Regions from separate parts of the Streptomyces sp. NPDC001848 genome, predicted to be linked through region 3. Evidence: riboswitches for the same ligand, from Rfam matches in the RefSeq annotation. Region 3 holds a riboswitch; each other region holds the start of a gene.
What was found. Region 3 has a riboswitch for cyclic di-AMP ahead of ACFYZJ_RS24830 (NlpC/P60 family protein). Riboswitches for the same ligand answer to the same signal wherever they lie in the genome.
Positions count from the first base shown of each region.

Region 1 (5,814 bases), on a different contig from region 3:
CCCCCGACTCGCTCGACGGGCTGCGCGTCTACTTCCCCGACCCCTGGCCCAAGAAGCGCCACCACAAGCGGCGGCTCATCCAGCCCGACTTCCTCACACTCGCCGCGAGCCGTCTCAGGCCGGGCGCGCTGGTGCACTGCGCCACGGACTGGGAGCCGTACGCCGAGCAGATGCTGGAGGTGCTCACCGCACACCCGGAGTTCGAGAACACTGAGCCCGGCGGCGGGTACGCGCCACGCCCCGGCTTCCGGCCGCTGACCCGTTTCGAGGGGCAGGGTCTGGACAAGGGTCATCTCGTGAACGACCTGCTCTTCCGGCGCGTACAGCACCGCGACCAGCCCACCGCCGAAGACTGAGCGTCCGCACGTCCGTTGGACGTCGGGCACCGTCGCGGGCGGCGCCCCCGTCTCGTTAGGGTCGATGCCGTGGCCACCTTTCCCTCGTACCCGACTCATCCGGGCGGTGACGCCGTCGGCGGCTCGTTCGGGCACCCGCACTGGTGGCAGAGGCGGTGGGTGCGGTACGGGGCGCTGATCACGCTTCTCGCGCTCTCCGGGCTCGTCATCCTGGCCCTGGTACGGCAGCAGACCGGGACCGAGGGCTTTCTGGTCGGGCTGGGCCTCGCGGTCCTGCCCGTGCCGCTGCTCATCACGGCGTTCCGGTGGCTGGACCGGGTGGCGCCCGGACCCTGGCGGAACCTGGTCTTCGCCTTCGCCTGGGGCGCATGCGCAGCCGCGCTCATCGCGATCGTCGCCAACAGCTTCGCCACCCGGTGGATAGCGACCGCGACCGCCGATCCGCACAGCGCCGACACGCTCGGCGCCACGCTGATAGCGCCGGTCGTGGAGGAGTCCGCGAAGGCCGCGGCCGTGCTGCTGGTGTTCCTCTTCCGCAGACGGGACTTCACCGGGATCGTCGACGGAGTGGTGATAGCCGGTGTCACCGCCACCGGTTTCGCCTTCACCGAGAACATCCTCTACCTGGGCACGGCCTTCGGTACCGACCAGATGAGCGGGGGAAGCGGGCTGGCGTCCGTGACGGCCGCGACCTTCTTCGTCCGCGTGGTGATGTCGCCCTTCGCGCACCCGCTGTTCACCGTGCTCACCGGCATCGGCTTCGGCATCGCCGCGCTGTCCGCGGAGCGGCAGCACATCCGGCGGGCGCTCGCGCCGCTCGGCGGGCTGCTGCTCGCGATGGGCATGCACTCCATGTGGAACGGGTCGTCCACGTTCGGCCAGTACGGGTTCTTCGCGGTGTACGCGTCGTTCATGGTGCCCGCGTTCGGGCTGCTGACCTGGCTGGTCATCTGGACCCGGCAGCGGGAGCTGCGGACGGTGCGGGAGGAGCTGCCCGCCTACGTGGTCGCCGGGTGGCTGGGGCCGGTGGAGCCGTTCGTGCTCGGTTCGATGCGGGCGCGGCGGCTGGCCCGGGACCACGCGAGGCAGCACCTCGGGAAGGCCGCGGGGCGGTCGGTGGCGCAGTACGAGGCGTACGCGACGTCGCTGGCGTTCCTGCGCCACCGGGGGCGCCGGGGGCGGGCGGGCGCCGATTTCGCCGTACGGGAACGGGAGTTGCTGGCCGAGCTGTGGGCGCGCCGGGAGGTGGCCCGGCCGGCGCTGGCGTATGCGGCACGGGCGACGGCGCCGGTGGCTCCGCCGGTGTGGCCGGGGTACGGGCACCACGGGCAGCTGCCCTTCCACGGGGCGCCGCAGTCCGGCCCAGCGCTGCCGCACTACGGTCCGGCCATACCCCAGTACGGTCCGGCGGCGCCCCAGTACGGTCCGGCGGCGCCGTACCCCGGGTACAACCCCTATCGCTCCTAGGAGTTGACGCGGGTTCGGGGCCGCCGGATTCCGCCGTCCGCCGGACTACCGCGACGCCTCCGTGAGCTTCGCCAGGTCCTCGTCCGTCAGCGTCAGGTCCGCCACGGCCAGCAGCGCCGGCAGCTGCTCCACCGTGCGCGCCGAGGCGATCGGGGCCGCGACCGTCGGCTGGGCCGCCAGCCAGGCGAGCGCCACGGTCGGGATCTCGGCGCCCCGGGCCTCGGCGACCTCGTCCAGGGCCGCCAGGACCCGCCGCCCGCGTTCGGTGGCCAGGTGCTTGGCCGCTGCCTCCGCGCGCGCCGACCCCACCGTCGTACCCGGCCGGTACTTGCCGGTCAGGAAGCCCGACGCGAGCGCGTAGTACGGCACGGCCGCGAGCCCCGCCCGGGAGGCGACGTCCCGCAGCGCACCCTCGTAGGTGTCCCGCGAGACCAGGTTGTAGTGCGGCTGCAGCGCCACATACCGTGCCAGGTTCTCCCGGTCGGAGAAGTCCAGGGACTCCTGGAGGCGCTCGGCGGAGATGTTGGAGGCGGCGATGGCGCGCACCTTGCCCGCCTTCACCAGCTCGTCGAGCGCGCCGATGATCTCCTCGACCGGCACCTCGGGCTTGTCGTAGTGGGTGTAGTAGAGGTCGATGTAGTCGGTGTCCAGACGGCGCAGGGACGCGTCGGCCGCGGCCTTGATGTTGGCAGCGGTCAGGCCCTGGTAGTCGGGGTGCTGGCTGACCTTGGTCGCGATGACCACGTCGGAGCGGTTGCCGCGTGCCCTCATCCACTTGCCGATGATGGTCTCGGACTCGCCGCCCTTGTTGCCCGGCACCCAGGCCGAGTACGCGTCGGCGGTGTCGACGAAGTTGCCGCCGGCCTCCGTGTAGGCGTCGAGGACGGCGACGGACTGCGCCTCGTCGGCGGTCCAGCCGAAGACGTTGCCGCCGAGCGACAGCGGGAAGACCTCGAGATCGGACGAACCCAGCTTGCGAAGAGAAGTCATGCTCTGCATCAACGCCCCGGCCGGACCGGAGTCTTCCGGGAGGCCGGCAAAGATCTTGTGAACGGGCGTGCTTCCGCGGGGGTCAGGGGTTGAGGCCCTTGCTCTGCAGCCAGGCCATCGGGTCGATCGCGGCGCCGCCGTTCGGGTGCACCTCCAGGTGCAGGTGCGGCCCGGTGACGTTGCCGGTCGCGCCCACGCGGCCGATGACGTCGCCCGTACCGACCTTCTGCCCGACCGTGACGCTGATCGACGACTGGTGGCAGAACCACAGCTCGGTGCCGTCGTCGAGGGTGAGGATCGTGCGGTAGCCGTACGAACCGGCCCAGCCGGCCTCCGTGATCGTGCCGCTGTGGACGGCCTTGATGAGCGTGCCGGTGGGCGCGGCGAAGTCGAGACCGGTGTGGTAGCCGGAGGACCACATGGCACCGGCGTCACCGAAGCGGGAGGTCAGGGTGTAGGAGGAGGTCGGCAGCGTGAACTGCTTCGCGAGTTCGGCGAGCCGCGCGGCCTCCTCGGCCTTCTTCTTCTCGGCTGCGGCCTTGGCCTGCGCGTCGTCCTGCGCCTTGGCCGCCGCGGCGGCGGCCTTCTTCACGGCGGCGTCCTCGGCGGCCTGTGCCGCCGCCCGCGCGATCCGCTGCTGCTGGGACTCGGCCTGCTGCATGATCCGGGCGCGCAGCGCCTCGCCCGCGTCCTTCGAGCCGGTGGCGTCGGTCCGGCCCACGCTGCTCAGGGGCGTGGCCGAGCTCTTGGGGGCGCCGGAGTCGTCACCGATGAGGGCCTTGGCGGAGTCCGTGACGGAGGAGAGGTCCGGCAGGGATATGGACACCGGCGGCTTGCCGGACTGCGCGGTGGCCAGGCCGCCCGCGCCGACGGCGGCCATCACACCGACGCCGAGGACGGTGGAGCTGCGGGCGAGCCCGCCCCCGCGCTGCTTGGCGACGCGGTGCCGGCCGCGGACGGGACGGACGGAGTCCTCGGTGGGGTTCCACTCCTCCCAGGGGCCCTCGTCGGTGCCGGGCGCGATGTCGAGCGTCCGAGTGCCGTCAGGGGCGAACGAGGTGCTCTGGGCAGGCCGGTTGAACGCCACGTGGGCGCACTCCTTTCCTTCCGTCTCGCCTACCGGGTTAGCTGACGGGTTCGGAGCAGGAAGGTCTCCTACGCGCGTATAACCGGCCGTGCGACCACGGCGGTATCCGCTCGATTCACCCCAAGGTGGTGGTTCCCCGGCTCCCTCGCGGGATTCGGCAGGCGCGCACGGAGCCGCCTCTGGTGACGGCTGGGACGACCGCGCTGCGTTATCGAACGTTAATAGACGCGGGGCCTGGATTCCAAGCGGTTCGGACAGATCCGTTCACGCCGCTGGCCAGGACTTTTGCGACCCGAACAGGGGAAAAAGGGCGAGTCGCCCGCGCCTCATGAGCCTCACAGGTATTGACAGTATGTCAGTCGTTATGCGCTGAGGCATCACTCGCTCACTGTTCGTGCCCGCGCCCAGCGCGTCCGGGCCGACGCACGGCCAGCAGAGCCATGTCGTCCGTGCCGCGGCCGCCGGTGTGCCGGGCGACTTCCTGCGTGACGGTGCTCAACAGGGCGCCGGGTCCGGGGAAGACCCGTCCGGCGAGGCGGACGGCGGGGTCGTAGAACCGGCCGAACGCGTCCCGCGCCTCCGAGACCCCGTCGGTGTAGAAGAGCAGCGTCGCGCCGGGCGGGAAGTCCCACTCCTCCGCCCGCGCGGGCCAGAGGCCGAGGTCGCCCAGGCCGAGCGGCGGCGCGGGGTCGCGGGCCCCGAGCTCTCGCAGGGAGCCGTCCGGGAGCAGGAGCAGCGGGGCGGGGTGGCCGCGGTTGACGACGCGGACGACGCCGCAGCCGTGCGGGATCTCGGCGAGCACCGCGGTGGTGAACCCCTCGAACTCCTCGGGCCCCTCGCGCCCGCCGCGTTCGCGCGACAGCGCCCGCTCCAGGCGCTGGGCGACGGCCTCTAGCGACGCCTCCTGTTCGGCGGCCTCCCTGAAGGCGCCGATCACCACGGCCACGGCGGTCACGGCCCCCATGCCCTTGCCGCGTACGTCGCCGACGACGAGCCGCACCCCGTGCGGGGAGTCCTGGACGGTGTACAGGTCGCCGCCGATGAACGCGTCCGCCTGGGCGGCCTCGTAACGAGCCGCGATCTCCAGCCCACCGATCCGGGCGGCGGGCTCGGGCAGCACGGCGCGCTGCGCGGCCTCGGCGATCTGGCGGGCGGAGGCGAGGCGGGCGATGTTGCGGCGGACGAGGACGTTGATGAGGACGGCGAGGGCGGAGACGGTGACGACCGTGGCCACCTCGGTGACCTCGCCCGCCTGTCCGATCACACCGAGCCAGAGGTGGACCCCGAGGACCACCAGGACGGCGGTCAGGCTGGTGAGGACGGTGCCGCGCAACGAGAACAGGGGCGCGGCGACCAGGGGCGCGGCGGTGAAGAGGGGGCCGGCCGTGTACTGGGACGGGGCGAAGAGGTCGAAGCAGACCCCACCGGCGATGAGCAGCCAGGGCAGGGCCCGCAGGAAGGCCCGCGCGTACGAGATCCCCCGCTCCTCGGCCTCCGGTCCAGCCTCCGCTCCGGCCTCCGCCTCGGCCCCTGCGCACGGCGGCGCCGGAAGGTCCCGCACGCCGGGATCGGGGACCGGGGCGCCGGGCACTCCGGGGTCTCCGGGGTCTCCGGGGTCTCCGCGGTCTCCGCGGTCTCCGCGGTCTCCGCGGTCTCCGCGCTCTCCGCGCTCTCCGACGAGCCGGCTCGGCTCCCCGGCCCGCTGCTCACACGGCCCGTCGGGCCCGCGCCGCTCGGCCGGATCGTCCTGCTCCCATGACCACCGCTCGCCTGCTTGCTGCACCACCCGTCCAGGCTTCCCGGAAGGGCGGCGGGGGGCGACCGCTGTGGGCCGGGCGGAGTAGCCCCGGGGCTGACGGAGAGCCGGGGAAACACCGAGGGCCGGAGCCCTTTCGGACTCCGGCCCTCAGCCTT
Region 1 covers NZ_JBIATP010000027.1:80,250-86,063, reverse strand. Annotated here, with positions in the region: gene trmB (tRNA (guanosine(46)-N7)-methyltransferase TrmB) at 1-356, shown strand, start outside; gene ACFYZJ_RS36925 (PrsW family glutamic-type intramembrane protease) at 426-1,823, shown strand; gene ACFYZJ_RS36920 (aldo/keto reductase) at 1,869-2,813, opposite strand; gene ACFYZJ_RS36915 (M23 family metallopeptidase) at 2,896-3,900, opposite strand; cyclic di-AMP (ydaO/yuaA leader) riboswitch at 3,912-4,070, opposite strand; gene ACFYZJ_RS36910 (PP2C family protein-serine/threonine phosphatase) at 4,286-5,461, opposite strand.
Region 1: it holds a riboswitch for cyclic di-AMP, as region 3 does, so the genes downstream of both, ACFYZJ_RS36915 (M23 family metallopeptidase) here and ACFYZJ_RS24830 (NlpC/P60 family protein) in region 3, are expected to answer to the same signal.

Region 2 (5,814 bases), on a different contig from region 3:
GGGGCCGTCCGTGGCGTGCGTTACGTTCGGAGGGTGAACGCAACCAGCTTCGAAGCGGTTCCGGGACCGGAGGCGACCGACGAGCCCGGCCGGATCGTCCTGCTCACCACCAGCCATCGGGTCGCGCCGGGTCTCCTGTCCTGGCCCGCCTGGCAGGCGCTGCACGCCGCCGACCGGGTCCTGTGCGCGGACGGCGCGCACCCGCAGCTGCCCTACCTGCGCGAGGCGGGCATAGCGGTCGAAGAGGCCGCCCCGAGCGCGCAGGAGCTGGTCGACGCCTGCGCCGGCGGGCGCACGGTGGTCGTCGTCGCCACGGGTGAGGGCGAGCCCGCGCTGACGGACGGCCTCGCGCGCCTCGCCGGATCCGGCCGAGCCCGCATGCCGGAGCTGGAGCTGCTGCCCGCGTCGTACGACCTCCCGGGCGCCCGTCTCCTGGACCTGGTGCAGGTCATGGACCGCATCCGCGCCGAGTGCCCCTGGTCGTCCCGGCAGACCCACCTGGGCCTGGCCAAGTACGGCATCGAGGAGGCGTACGAACTGGTCGAGGCCATCGAGGCGGGCGACCGTGAGGAGCTGCGGGAGGAGCTCGGCGACGTCCTGCTCCAGGTCGTCTTCCACGCCCGGATAGCCGAGGAGCACCCGGACGCGCCGTTCTCCATCGACGACGTGGCGGGCGGCATCGTCGCCAAGCTGATCCACCGCCACCCGCACGTGTTCGGCGACGAGACCGCGACGACACCGGAGGAGGTCAAGGAGCACTGGCTGCGGACCAAGGCGGTCGAGAAGCGGCGCACCTCGGTGACGGAGGGCATCCCGCTGGGCCAGCCGGGCCTCGCCCTGGCCGCGAAGCTGCACTCCCGCGTCCGCACGGCGGGCCTGGACGTCCCGCTCCCGCAGGGCGACGGCATCGGTTACGAGCTGCTGGCGCTGGCCGCGCGCGCGGAGGCGGAGGGCGTGGACCCGGAGGCGGCCCTGCGCGCGGCGGCACGCGCGTACCGGGACGCGATCCGGGAGGTGGAGAGCGGGGGCTCCAAGCAGTGAACGGCCAGACCGCCTCCCCGGCCCCCGAACTGTTCACCTGGGAGTTCGCCGCCGACCCCTACCCCGCCTACGCCTGGCTGCGTGAGCACGCCCCCGTGCACCGGACGAGGCTGCCGAGCGGTGTGGAGGCCTGGCTGGTCACCCGGTACGCGGACGCCAAGCAGGCCCTCGCCGACCCGCGGCTGAGCAAGAACCCGGCGCATCACGACGAGCCCGCGCACGCCAAGGGCAAGACCGGCATTCCCGGCGAGCGCAAGGCCGAGCTGATGACGCATCTGCTCAACATCGACCCGCCGGACCACACCCGGCTGCGCCGACTCGTCTCCAAGGCCTTCACGCCCCGGCGTGTCGCCGAGTTCGCGCCGCGGGTTCAGGAACTCACCGACCAGCTCATCGACCGGTTCGCGGACAGGGGAGAGGCCGACCTCATCCACGAGTTCGCCTTCCCGCTCCCCATCTACGCCATCTGCGACATGCTCGGCGTCCCACGCGAGGACCAGGACGACTTCCGGGACTGGGCCGGGATGATGATCCGGCATGGCGGAGGGCCCCGGGGCGGCGTCGCGCGGTCGGTGAAGAAGATGCGCGGGTACCTCGCCGACCTCATCCACCGCAAGCGCGAGGCGCTGGCCGCCGAGCCGGGCCGGGGCGAGGACCTCATCTCCGGGCTCATCCGGGCCTCCGACCACGGCGAGCACCTCACCGAGAACGAGGCCGCCGCGATGGCCTTCATCCTGCTCTTCGCCGGGTTCGAGACCACCGTCAACCTCATCGGGAACGGCACGTTCGCACTCCTCGGGCACCCCGAGCAGCGGGCCCGTCTGCAGCGGTCGCTCGCCGCCGGGGAACGTGGCCTGCTCGAGACCGGCGTGGAGGAGCTGCTGCGCTACGACGGACCGGTGGAGCTGGCCACGTGGCGGTTCGCCACGCGTCCGCTGACCATCGGCGGGCAGGACATCGCCCCCGGCGATCCCGTCCTGGTGGTCCTGGCCGCCGCGGACCGGGACCCGGCGCGGTTCGCCGACCCGGACGTCCTCGACCTCGCCCGCCGCGACAACCAGCACCTCGGGTACGGGCACGGCATCCACTACTGCCTGGGCGCGCCCCTGGCCCGCCTGGAGGGACAGACGGCGCTCGCCACGCTCCTGACCCGCCTGCCGGACCTGCGGCTCGCGGTCGACCCGTCCGATGTGCGCCGGCGCGGCGGACTCATCATGCGGGGCCTGCGCACGCTGCCCGTGACGTTCACACCGGTTGCGGAGAAAGGTCACGAACCTCCGGCCGATGTCCGGACATGACACGGTGAACCCGCTGACGATCGCAAGAAGGTGACAGAACCTCACCTCTGTGATCTTCACGTGATCTACGCTGCATTAACTTGTGACAAGCGATCTCCTGCCGATACGTTCACGCAGCAACGCGGCGGTTCGTACTGCCACGGCTGCCGCGTCGGTCGATGCTGTCGTGTGAAAGGCAACCGCATGCTCTCCGGGAACGGTCGTCACCGTCGCCCCCGTCAGGCTCCGGCTCTCCTCGTCGCGGCAGGGGTGACCGGATCAGCGATCGCGATCCCGCTGCTCGGCGCCACCGGCGCGAGCGCGGCCACCGGCACCACCTGGGACCAGGTCGCGGAGTGCGTCAGCGGCGGCTCATGGAGCGCGGACACCGGCAACGGCCGTTACGGCGGGCTGCAGTTGACGCAGGACGACTGGGACAAGTACGGCGGTCTCGACTATGCCCCGACCCCCGACCAGGCGAGCCGCTCACAGCAGATCGCCGTGGCCGAGAAGGTCCTCGCGGCCCGGGGTGTCGGGGTCTGGGGCACCTGCGGCCTGCTGAACGGTCTGAGCAAGGACTCCGGCTCCGCGGACGTCGACACGGGTGTCGCCGGGGACTCGTCGTCCGGCGGATCGTCCTCCGACTCGGGTCTCGACTCGGGTCTCGACTCCGGCCTCGACTCCGGTCTCGACTCGGGCCTGTCCGACTCGTCCGGATCCTCTGCGTCGACCACCCCGTCGCCTTCTTCGTCCTCTTCATCCCCTTCGCCGTCCTCGTCCGGGTCGTCGACCGCCGACACCACTCAGGGCGCGCAGGGGTCCGGCAGTGCGCCCGCGGCCACCACGAAGAACGACGAGTCGGACAACTCGGCACAGAACGGTGCCTCGTCCGGGGCGAGTTCGACCGAGGGCTCAGGTGCCGGTCGTCATCGCGGGGGCAGCGCCGAGGAGGGCGCCGCGGGCGGTCGTACCGAAGACGCGTCCGGCCGCCATGCCTCACGCGGCACCGACGGCGCGCGTGACGCCGTCGACGGCTCGTACACCGTCCGCCCCGGGGACAATCTGTCGTCCATCGCCGACTCCCTTGACCTCAACGGCGGATGGGCGGCGCTGTACGAGGCGAACAAGAAGACGGTCGGTGCCGACCCGAACCTCATCCTCCCCGGTCAGAGCCTTGCGCTCAGCACCGACCCGGTCGGCGGCTCATCCTGAACTGCCCCTTCCGTTGCGGAAGTTCACGACCTACTTCGCGCCGAATGTCCTGTTTGGTGAAAGTGAGATATGGGTCTCATAAGCCCTGATCGTCTTTGAAATTCCGGCGATCGACTGCTTACGGTCGTGATCGCTCGCCACAGCGAGCCCCTGCGGTCGCAACGCCGAATCCTGCCAGCGGCCGTACGGGAACAGTCGTCGCGTCAAGCGCCGTAGGCAGGAGCGGGGGACCCAAGGTAGGCGCCGCGTCCGGGAGTTGACCGGAAGCGGCTCGGGGTGAAGCCGTGTCCCGCAAGGGGCGCGGCCGGGCAACTCAACCGGCCCGAACCCGACAGCTCACCTCGCAGGCGTCGGTGAGGGGAACGAACCATGCTGTGTTCCGGCAACGGCAAGCACCGCCGCCCGTCCAAGGCCACCCGTGCCATCGCGCTCGCCGGTGTCGCCGGCGCTGCCATCGCCGGCCCGCTCCTCGCGGCCGGGAACGCCTCCGCGGCCACCGCCGCCCAGTGGGACGCCGTCGCCCAGTGCGAGTCCGGTGGCAACTGGCACATCAACACCGGCAACGGCTTCTACGGCGGTCTGCAGTTCACGAACTCCACCTGGGCCGCCTACGGCGGCACCGCCTACGCCTCCCGCGCCGACCTGGCCACCAAGGACCAGCAGATAGCCATCGCCGAGAAGGTCCTCGCGGGCCAGGGCAAGGGCGCCTGGCCGGTGTGCGGCAAGGGCCTGACCGGCGCCGCGTACAACGGCTCCGCGGCCACCGGCTCGTCGAGCGGCGCGAAGAGCACCAGCCCGAAGAGCGCCACCACCCGCTCGACCGAGCAGCAGGCGGCCAACCGCTCCGCGCAGCGCCCGGCTCCGAAGAAGACCGTCACCACCCCGACCGGTACGAAGGTCAAGAAGGGCGACGGCGAGTACAAGGTGGTCAAGGGCGACACCCTCAGCTCGATCGCTGCGAGCCACCACGTCCGGGGCGGCTGGAAGAAGCTGTTCGAGCTGAACAAGGACATCGTCCAGGACGCCAACCTGATCTACCCGGGCCAGCAGCTGCACCTGAAGTGACAGCCACGCGGTAGCCGGGCCACGGGCCCCTCCCAGGCGTGACCCCCACCATGGGGGTCCGTGCGGGCCCGTCCCCCGTCCCCACGGCCCCCCGCTCCGGCGCGTTTTCCCCCGTACGCACCGGAGCGGGGCTTTTGCTGTCCGGCCGCGCGGATTTCACCGCACCTTTCACGCATCCTTTGTTCCGTTGAGGAACAATGTGGAGCGTCACCCTGTCCACGGGACGGTCGGTAGGCCGGCCGACAGCCCGGGGCGGTTAGGCTCTAGTCGCAAGGCACAGCCGTAAGGCAGACAGCCCCGCACTTCCAGCGTCACATCCAAGAAGGAGATGCTCGTGCCGTCCATCGACGTCGTCGTAGCCCGGGAAATCCTGGACTCCCGAGGCAACCCCACGGTCGAGGTCGAGGTCGGCCTCGACGACGGCAGCACGGGTCGTGCCGCCGTCCCGTCCGGCGCCTCCACCGGCGCCTTCGAGGCCATCGAGCTCCGCGACGGTGACCCCAACCGCTACCAGGGCAAGGGTGTCGAGAAGGCCGTCCTCGCCGTCATCGAGCAGATCGGCCCGGAGCTGGTCGGCTACGACGCCACCGAGCAGCGCCTGATCGACCAGGCGATGATGGACCTGGACGCCACCGACAACAAGGGCTCCCTCGGCGCCAACGCCATCCTCGGCGTCTCCCTCGCCGTCGCCCACGCCGCCTCCGAGGCCAGCGACCTGCCCCTGTTCCGCTACCTGGGCGGCCCGAACGCGCACCTGCTGCCGGTGCCGATGATGAACATCCTGAACGGCGGCTCGCACGCCGACTCCAACGTGGACATCCAGGAGTTCATGATCGCCCCGATCGGCGCGGAGTCCTTCTCCGAGGCCCTGCGCTGGGGCACCGAGGTCTACCACACGCTGAAGAAGGTCCTGAAGAGCAAGGGCCTGTCCACCGGCCTCGGCGACGAGGGCGGCTTCGCCCCGAACCTCGGCTCCAACCGTGAGGCCCTCGACCTCATCCTGGAGGCCATCAAGGAGGCCGGTTACGCCCCCGGCCAGCAGATCGCCCTCGCCCTCGACGTCGCCGCCTCCGAGTTCTACAAGGACGGCAAGTACCTCTTCGAGGGCAAGGAGCGCTCCGCCGCCGAGATGACGGAGTACTACGAGGAGCTCGTCGCGGCCTACCCGCTCGTCTCCATCGAGGACCCGCTGTTCGAGGACGACTGGGCCGGCTGGAAG
Region 2 covers NZ_JBIATP010000020.1:92,930-98,743, reverse strand. Annotated here, with positions in the region: gene ACFYZJ_RS33100 (nucleoside triphosphate pyrophosphohydrolase) at 34-1,041, shown strand; gene ACFYZJ_RS33095 (cytochrome P450) at 1,038-2,339, shown strand; gene ACFYZJ_RS33090 (transglycosylase family protein) at 2,523-3,530, shown strand; cyclic di-AMP (ydaO/yuaA leader) riboswitch at 3,729-3,895, shown strand; gene ACFYZJ_RS33085 (transglycosylase family protein) at 3,900-4,595, shown strand; gene eno (phosphopyruvate hydratase) at 4,924-5,814, shown strand, end outside.
Region 2: it holds a riboswitch for cyclic di-AMP, as region 3 does, so the genes downstream of both, ACFYZJ_RS33085 (transglycosylase family protein) here and ACFYZJ_RS24830 (NlpC/P60 family protein) in region 3, are expected to answer to the same signal.

Region 3 (5,814 bases):
GCTTGGCGTACGCGTACGCCACCGCGGCCGCCGCCCGGGCGTCCGGGGCCTGAGCCGTCGCCGTCGCGGCCGAGACCGCACCCGATACCGCGCCCAGCGGATCGCGCCCTTCGGACCGCGACGCCCGCCCCGCGCCCCCGTCCGCCGCAAGCTGCGCCCGCTGTCCCTGCGTGAGCTGGGACAGCAGCTGTCGTGCTGCGCCCAGCTTTTCGTTGATCGTCCGCTTCTGTCGCCGTAGCTCCGCCTGCCGGGACGTCAGTGAGGCCAGCTCGACGCGTGCCGCACCGCGCAGCCGTTCGATCTCGCGCAGCTGGTCGCGTACCCGCGTCACGGCTGCCGCCTGCCGATTGTCCACCCGCTCGGCGAACGCGGCGTTGTCGAGGTACTGCCCGGGATCCGAGGACAGCAGGAGTCGCACTGCCGGGTCGAGGCCGCCGTCGCGGTACTGTGCCGCCGCCGCGGAGCCCAGTGCCTCCCGCGCGGAGTTCAGCCGGTCCGTCCGGCGGGCCGCCTCGTCCCGCAGGGCGTTCAGCCGTTTCTGCGCCTCATCCGCCTGCTCCTTGGCGCCGTCGTACTTCTCGGTGGCGGCCTCCGCCTCCTGGTACAACGTGTCGACCTTGGCCTTGACCTGGGCCGGCGAGAGCGGCGGCGCTGCATGGCCCGTGCCGTCGAAGCCGGTCGCGGTCGCCGCTCCCGCGAGGGCGATCGTGGCGGCGGTGCGGGCTGTGCCGCCGCCGAGCGAACGCTGTCTGGGCTTGCGGTGCGCTGCCACCTGGACGTCACGTCCTTTCGTACGACCGCCGGGGCCATGGGCGGTGTCACGTGTCCGGCGGCGGACCGCACAGGGGGAACGGGCCGCCGCCGGACTTCTCGGCGGTGGTACCCGACGGCCGCCCCTGGCCCGGGCGGCGATGGGGAGCCGGGCACCTGGGGGAGGACGCTAAACCCGTCCGTGATGCGATGGTGACCGGATGTGCGGAAGTGGCGTGACCGGACTGACGGTGACCGTATGTAGCCGTGATCCCCGTGCGGGGTCGCCGTCTTCACGCTCAGCGATGACCGATGCGGCGGATCCCGCGCATCGGGCCGTCGCCGAGTGCTATAGGGCGCATATATGCAGTCGGGCGGGAGGGTCGAGCGAGCGGCGTCACATCCGCAGGGGTGGTGTCAGCGGACACAAGCGGGCTGATTAGGCTCCGGCCCCATGGACGTACTCATCCACCTCTTCGTCGGCCTGCACATCGTCGGCATCGCCGCGCTCCTCGGCGGCTTCCTCACCCAGATGAAGGCGATGGGTCAGGGAACAGCACGCTTCGTGCCCGGGATGCTGCACGGCGCGCTGACCATGCTGGTCACGGGGGTGGTGCTGGTCGGTCTCAACCAGGCGGACCACCACTCGGTCAACACGATCAAGATCGGGATCAAGCTGGCCCTGCTGATCGTCATCCTCGGCCTGGTCTATGTGAAGCGGGACGAGGAGACCGTCGAGAAGCCCCTCTTCGGCCTCGTCGGCGCCGCGACGCTGGCGAACATCTTCATCGCCGTGCTCTGGACCTGACGCCGTCCACGGCGGAGTCGACGGCTCCGGCGAGGACCAGGAACCAGGCGGCCACCGCGATCCACAGCAGTACCCGGCCGAGGCCGCGCAGCCACGGCACGCCGACCGAGGAGGCGACGGACAGCGCCGCCAGCGCCGTCATCCCCATCGGGAACGCGGTCGACCAGCGCCGGACGTCGTAGTGGAGCCGAGGCCGCAGCACCTCGCCCACCGCCAGGGCGGCGTAGCAGGCCAGGGCGAGGACGAGGAGGGCGACGGTGACGCCGCGCAGGACACCGCTGTCGTCGTTGTTCCACAGGTAGAGCCCTTTGTGTGCGGCGCTCATGAGCTGCGAACCGGCCAGCGCCGAGATGGCGAGCCCTCCGGCCATGATCCAGTGGTCGCCCGGCCCGTTCACCACCTGCCGAAAGTCGAAGCAGCCCAGCCCGATCAGGTAGAACACCAGCCCGAGCCAGAAGAACACCAGCGCCGCGTGGGCGAGCCACGCCACCCCCACGGCCGCCGCGAGCAGCGCTCCCAGCACCGCGATGCCCTCCGCCGCCACGCACCCGAGGAACACCGCACCGGGCATCCGGCGCTCCCAGTTCGGCACGGTCAACGGGACCAGGCAGGCCCAGAGCACCACGGCCAGTGCGAGCAGCGCCTCGGCGAGCGCTTGCCCGTCCAGAGCGGACACTCCCGAGCCCAGCACGGTGGTCGCCGGCACCACGGTGAGCGCCGTCGGTGAACCCGCCCGGGCCCGCCACTGCGCCCGGTCCCACAGCAGTTGCAGGGCGATGTCGGCGGCGAGCGCCAGCCAGGCGGCGCCCGCCAGGATCAGGGCGATGCGGGAGAGAACCTGGGCGCCGGTCAGGTGCAGCCCGACCGACAGGACGCCGGTCGCCATCACGGCGGCCCCGGTGGCGGGCGGACGCGGCGCCCACCAGGCGCGCAGCGCGGAGGTCCCTGACATGCGCCCGATGCTAGGTACGCGGACAGGCGCTCGTACGGGGGCACGCGCGTCGAAGGCGGAAAACAACCCCACGCGCGCGTGCCCGGCAGGCGTTGGTCATGCCGGTCGCACCGCACTGCGGATGATCGACGTGCCCCCGGAGTAGATCGACTCCTCGCGGACGTACGCCCCCGGCTTCGGCGCGTGGATCATCATGCCGTTGCCGATGTAGAGGCCGACATGGCTGATGTCGTCGTAGAAGAAGATCAGATCACCGGGTCGCGCGTCGGTGAGCGGGACCGTCGTGCCCACGTTCACCTGGTCGTAGGTGGTGCGCGGCAGTGACACCCCGGCGGCCCTCCACGCGGCCTGGGTCAGGCCCGAGCAGTCGTACGAGCCGGGCCCGGTGGCGCCCCACACGTACGGCTTGCCGACCTGCGCACGGGCGAACGCCAGCGCCTCGGCGGCCTTCGTCGCGTACGCGGAGTCCGTGGAGTCCGTGGCGGAGCCCGGCGAGCCGGGCGTGGTGGTGGACGACGACTGGCGCTGTGCCGCCTGCTGGCGTGCCAGCTCCTCGGCCTGCCGCCGCGCCACCTCCTGCTTCTCCTTCTCCAGCGCAGCGAGCCGTGCCTTCTCCTGCGCGGTCAGCTCCGACAGCAGGGCACGCGCGGTGGCGAGCTTCTTCTGGACGTCCGCCTTGGCCGAACGCAGCGTCTGCTGCGAGTCGGTGAGCGACCGCAGGTTCTCGGTGGCCTCCTGCCGCTTCCTCATCGTCGCGGCCTGCGCGGTGGCGTACTCGTCGACCGCTTCCTTCTGACGGCTGGTGAGCCGGCTCATCAGCTGGGTCTGGTCGAAGTAGTCCTGCGGCGTGTCGGCCAGGAGGAAGGTGGCCGTGTCGGGGGCCGCCTCCCCGGCGCGGTACTGGGCCGCGGCGAAGGAACCCAGCCGGTCCCGTGTCTCGCCCAGCTTCTGGGCGCGTCTTGCGACGTCGTCGAGGAGCGCGGCGACGCGTCCCCGCTGCCGGTCCGCCTTCTCCTTGGCCCCGTTGTACCGTTCGGAGGCCGATTCGGCGCGGCGGTAGAGCTCGTCGACCTTCTTCTCGACGTCCTCGACGCTCGGCCTGCCGTCGGCGGAGGGCGCGGCGTCGGCGCTCTGCGGGAGCAGCGCCACGGAGGTGAGGGCCGCCGTCGCGAGGACGGGGGTGCGTATGCCGGCGAAGCGCGTGCCCGAGGGGCGCGCCTTGCGGTGCGGCGCCATGAAGGGCGTCTCCTTCCGTAGTCCGCCTACCGGGTTAGCTGTCGGGTTCGGGCTCGGTGGGGGGGTTGCGGAAGGTGTGCCCTACGGCCGTGCCCCGCAGGGCGGTTGGCCGATTCACCCCAGGTCGGGGGGCCCCGGCTCCGGTGGCCACGGGGCACCGGACTCGGCGGAGGCCGCGCGGCCCGGCGACCTTCGCCGGTGGGGGTCGTGCGGCCTGACCGGCACGGTAGCCAACTGCTGTGGCTGCTGTGAAGGTTGATGCGTGATATGCCCGATGCGTTTTCGTGACCTTCCTCGTGGCGGCGCTCTCTGGGAGCGCAGGGTGAACGGTTGATTCCGGTAGGTCGCGGTGGCTCGGGCGGTCGCCTTTCGAGGGGAGTTTCCAGGGCGGCGGCGGGTTGTCGGTGGGGCGGCCTAGACTCGGAGAGCGATGAGCAGCCTCTTTGACGACAGCTTCCTGGCGGACCTCAAGGCCACTCCGGCCCATGAGGAGGAGCCCCCGCCGCCCGATGACGATCACGCTCCGGAGCCGGTTCCGGACGATCTGTTCGGCGGGAAGTTCGACCTGCCACCGGACAGGGACGCCTATTACCGCAACGGCGCGCACCGCCCTGCCGTCGACATGGAGGCGCTGCTGGAGGGGTTGAACGAGAACCAGCGCGCGGCCGTCGTGCACGCCGGCTCCCCGCTGCTCATCGTGGCCGGCGCCGGCTCCGGCAAGACCCGTGTGCTCACCCACCGCATCGCGTACCTGCTGGCCGAGCGGGGCATCCACCCCGGGCAGATCCTCGCGATCACCTTCACCAACAAGGCCGCGGGCGAGATGAAGGAGCGCGTCGAGCAGCTCGTCGGCCCGCGCGCGAACGCGATGTGGGTGATGACGTTCCACAGCGCCTGCGTCCGCATCCTGCGCCGGGAGAGCAAGAAGCTCGGCTTCACCTCCTCCTTCTCCATCTACGACGCCGCCGACAGCAAGCGCCTGATGGCCCTCGTCTGCCGCGACCTGGACCTGGACCCCAAGCGCTTCCCGCCCAAGTCCTTCAGCGCCAAGATCTCCAACCTGAAGAACGAGCTGATCGACGAGGAGGACTTCGCCGCCCAGGCGTCCGACGGCTTCGAGAAGACCCTCGCCCAGGCGTACGCGCTCTACCAGTCCCGCCTTCGCGAGGCGAACGCGCTCGACTTCGACGACCTGATCATGACGACGGTCAACCTGCTGCGCGCCTTCCCGGACGTCGCCGAGCACTACCGCCGCCGCTTCCGCCATGTGCTCGTCGACGAGTACCAGGACACCAACCACGCCCAGTACGCCCTGGTGCGCGAGCTCGTCGGCACCTCTGAGCACCCGGCGGACGTCCCGCCCGGCGAGCACGACGTCCCGCCCGCCGAACTGTGCGTCGTCGGCGACGCCGACCAGTCGATCTACGCCTTCCGCGGCGCGACCATCCGCAACATCCTCCAGTTCGAGGAGGACTACCCGGACGCCACGACGATCCTGCTGGAGCAGAACTACCGCTCCACGCAGACCATCCTGAGCGCAGCCAACGCGGTCATCGAACGCAACGAGTCCCGCCGCCCCAAGAACCTGTGGACCAATGCGGGCGCCGGCGCCCGGATCACCGGCTATGTCGCCGACACCGAGCACGACGAGGCGCAGTTCGTCGCCGACGAGATAGACCGGCTCACGGACGCGGGCGAGGCGAAGGCGGGCGACGTCGCCGTCTTCTACCGCACCAACGCCCAGTCCCGTGTCTTCGAAGAGGTCTTCATCCGCGTCGGCCTGCCCTACAAGGTCGTCGGCGGCGTCCGCTTCTACGAGCGCAAGGAGGTCCGGGACGTCCTCGCCTACCTGCGGGTGCTGGCGAACCCGGAGGACTCCGTGCCGCTGCGGCGCATCCTGAACGTGCCCAAGCGGGGCATCGGCGAGCGCGCCGAGGCGATGATCGACGCCCTCGCCCAGCGCGAGAAGATCAGCTTCGCGCAGGCGCTGCGCCGCGTGGACGAGGCGTACGGCATGGCGGCCCGCTCCACCAACGCGGTCAAACGGTTCAACGTGCTCATGGAGGAG
Region 3 covers NZ_JBIATP010000012.1:111,754-117,567, reverse strand. Annotated here, with positions in the region: gene ACFYZJ_RS24845 (NlpC/P60 family protein) at 1-772, opposite strand, end outside; gene ACFYZJ_RS24840 (hypothetical protein) at 1,205-1,558, shown strand; gene ACFYZJ_RS24835 (tellurite resistance/C4-dicarboxylate transporter family protein) at 1,536-2,510, opposite strand; gene ACFYZJ_RS24830 (NlpC/P60 family protein) at 2,607-3,746, opposite strand; cyclic di-AMP (ydaO/yuaA leader) riboswitch at 3,754-3,925, opposite strand; gene pcrA (DNA helicase PcrA) at 4,177-5,814, shown strand, end outside.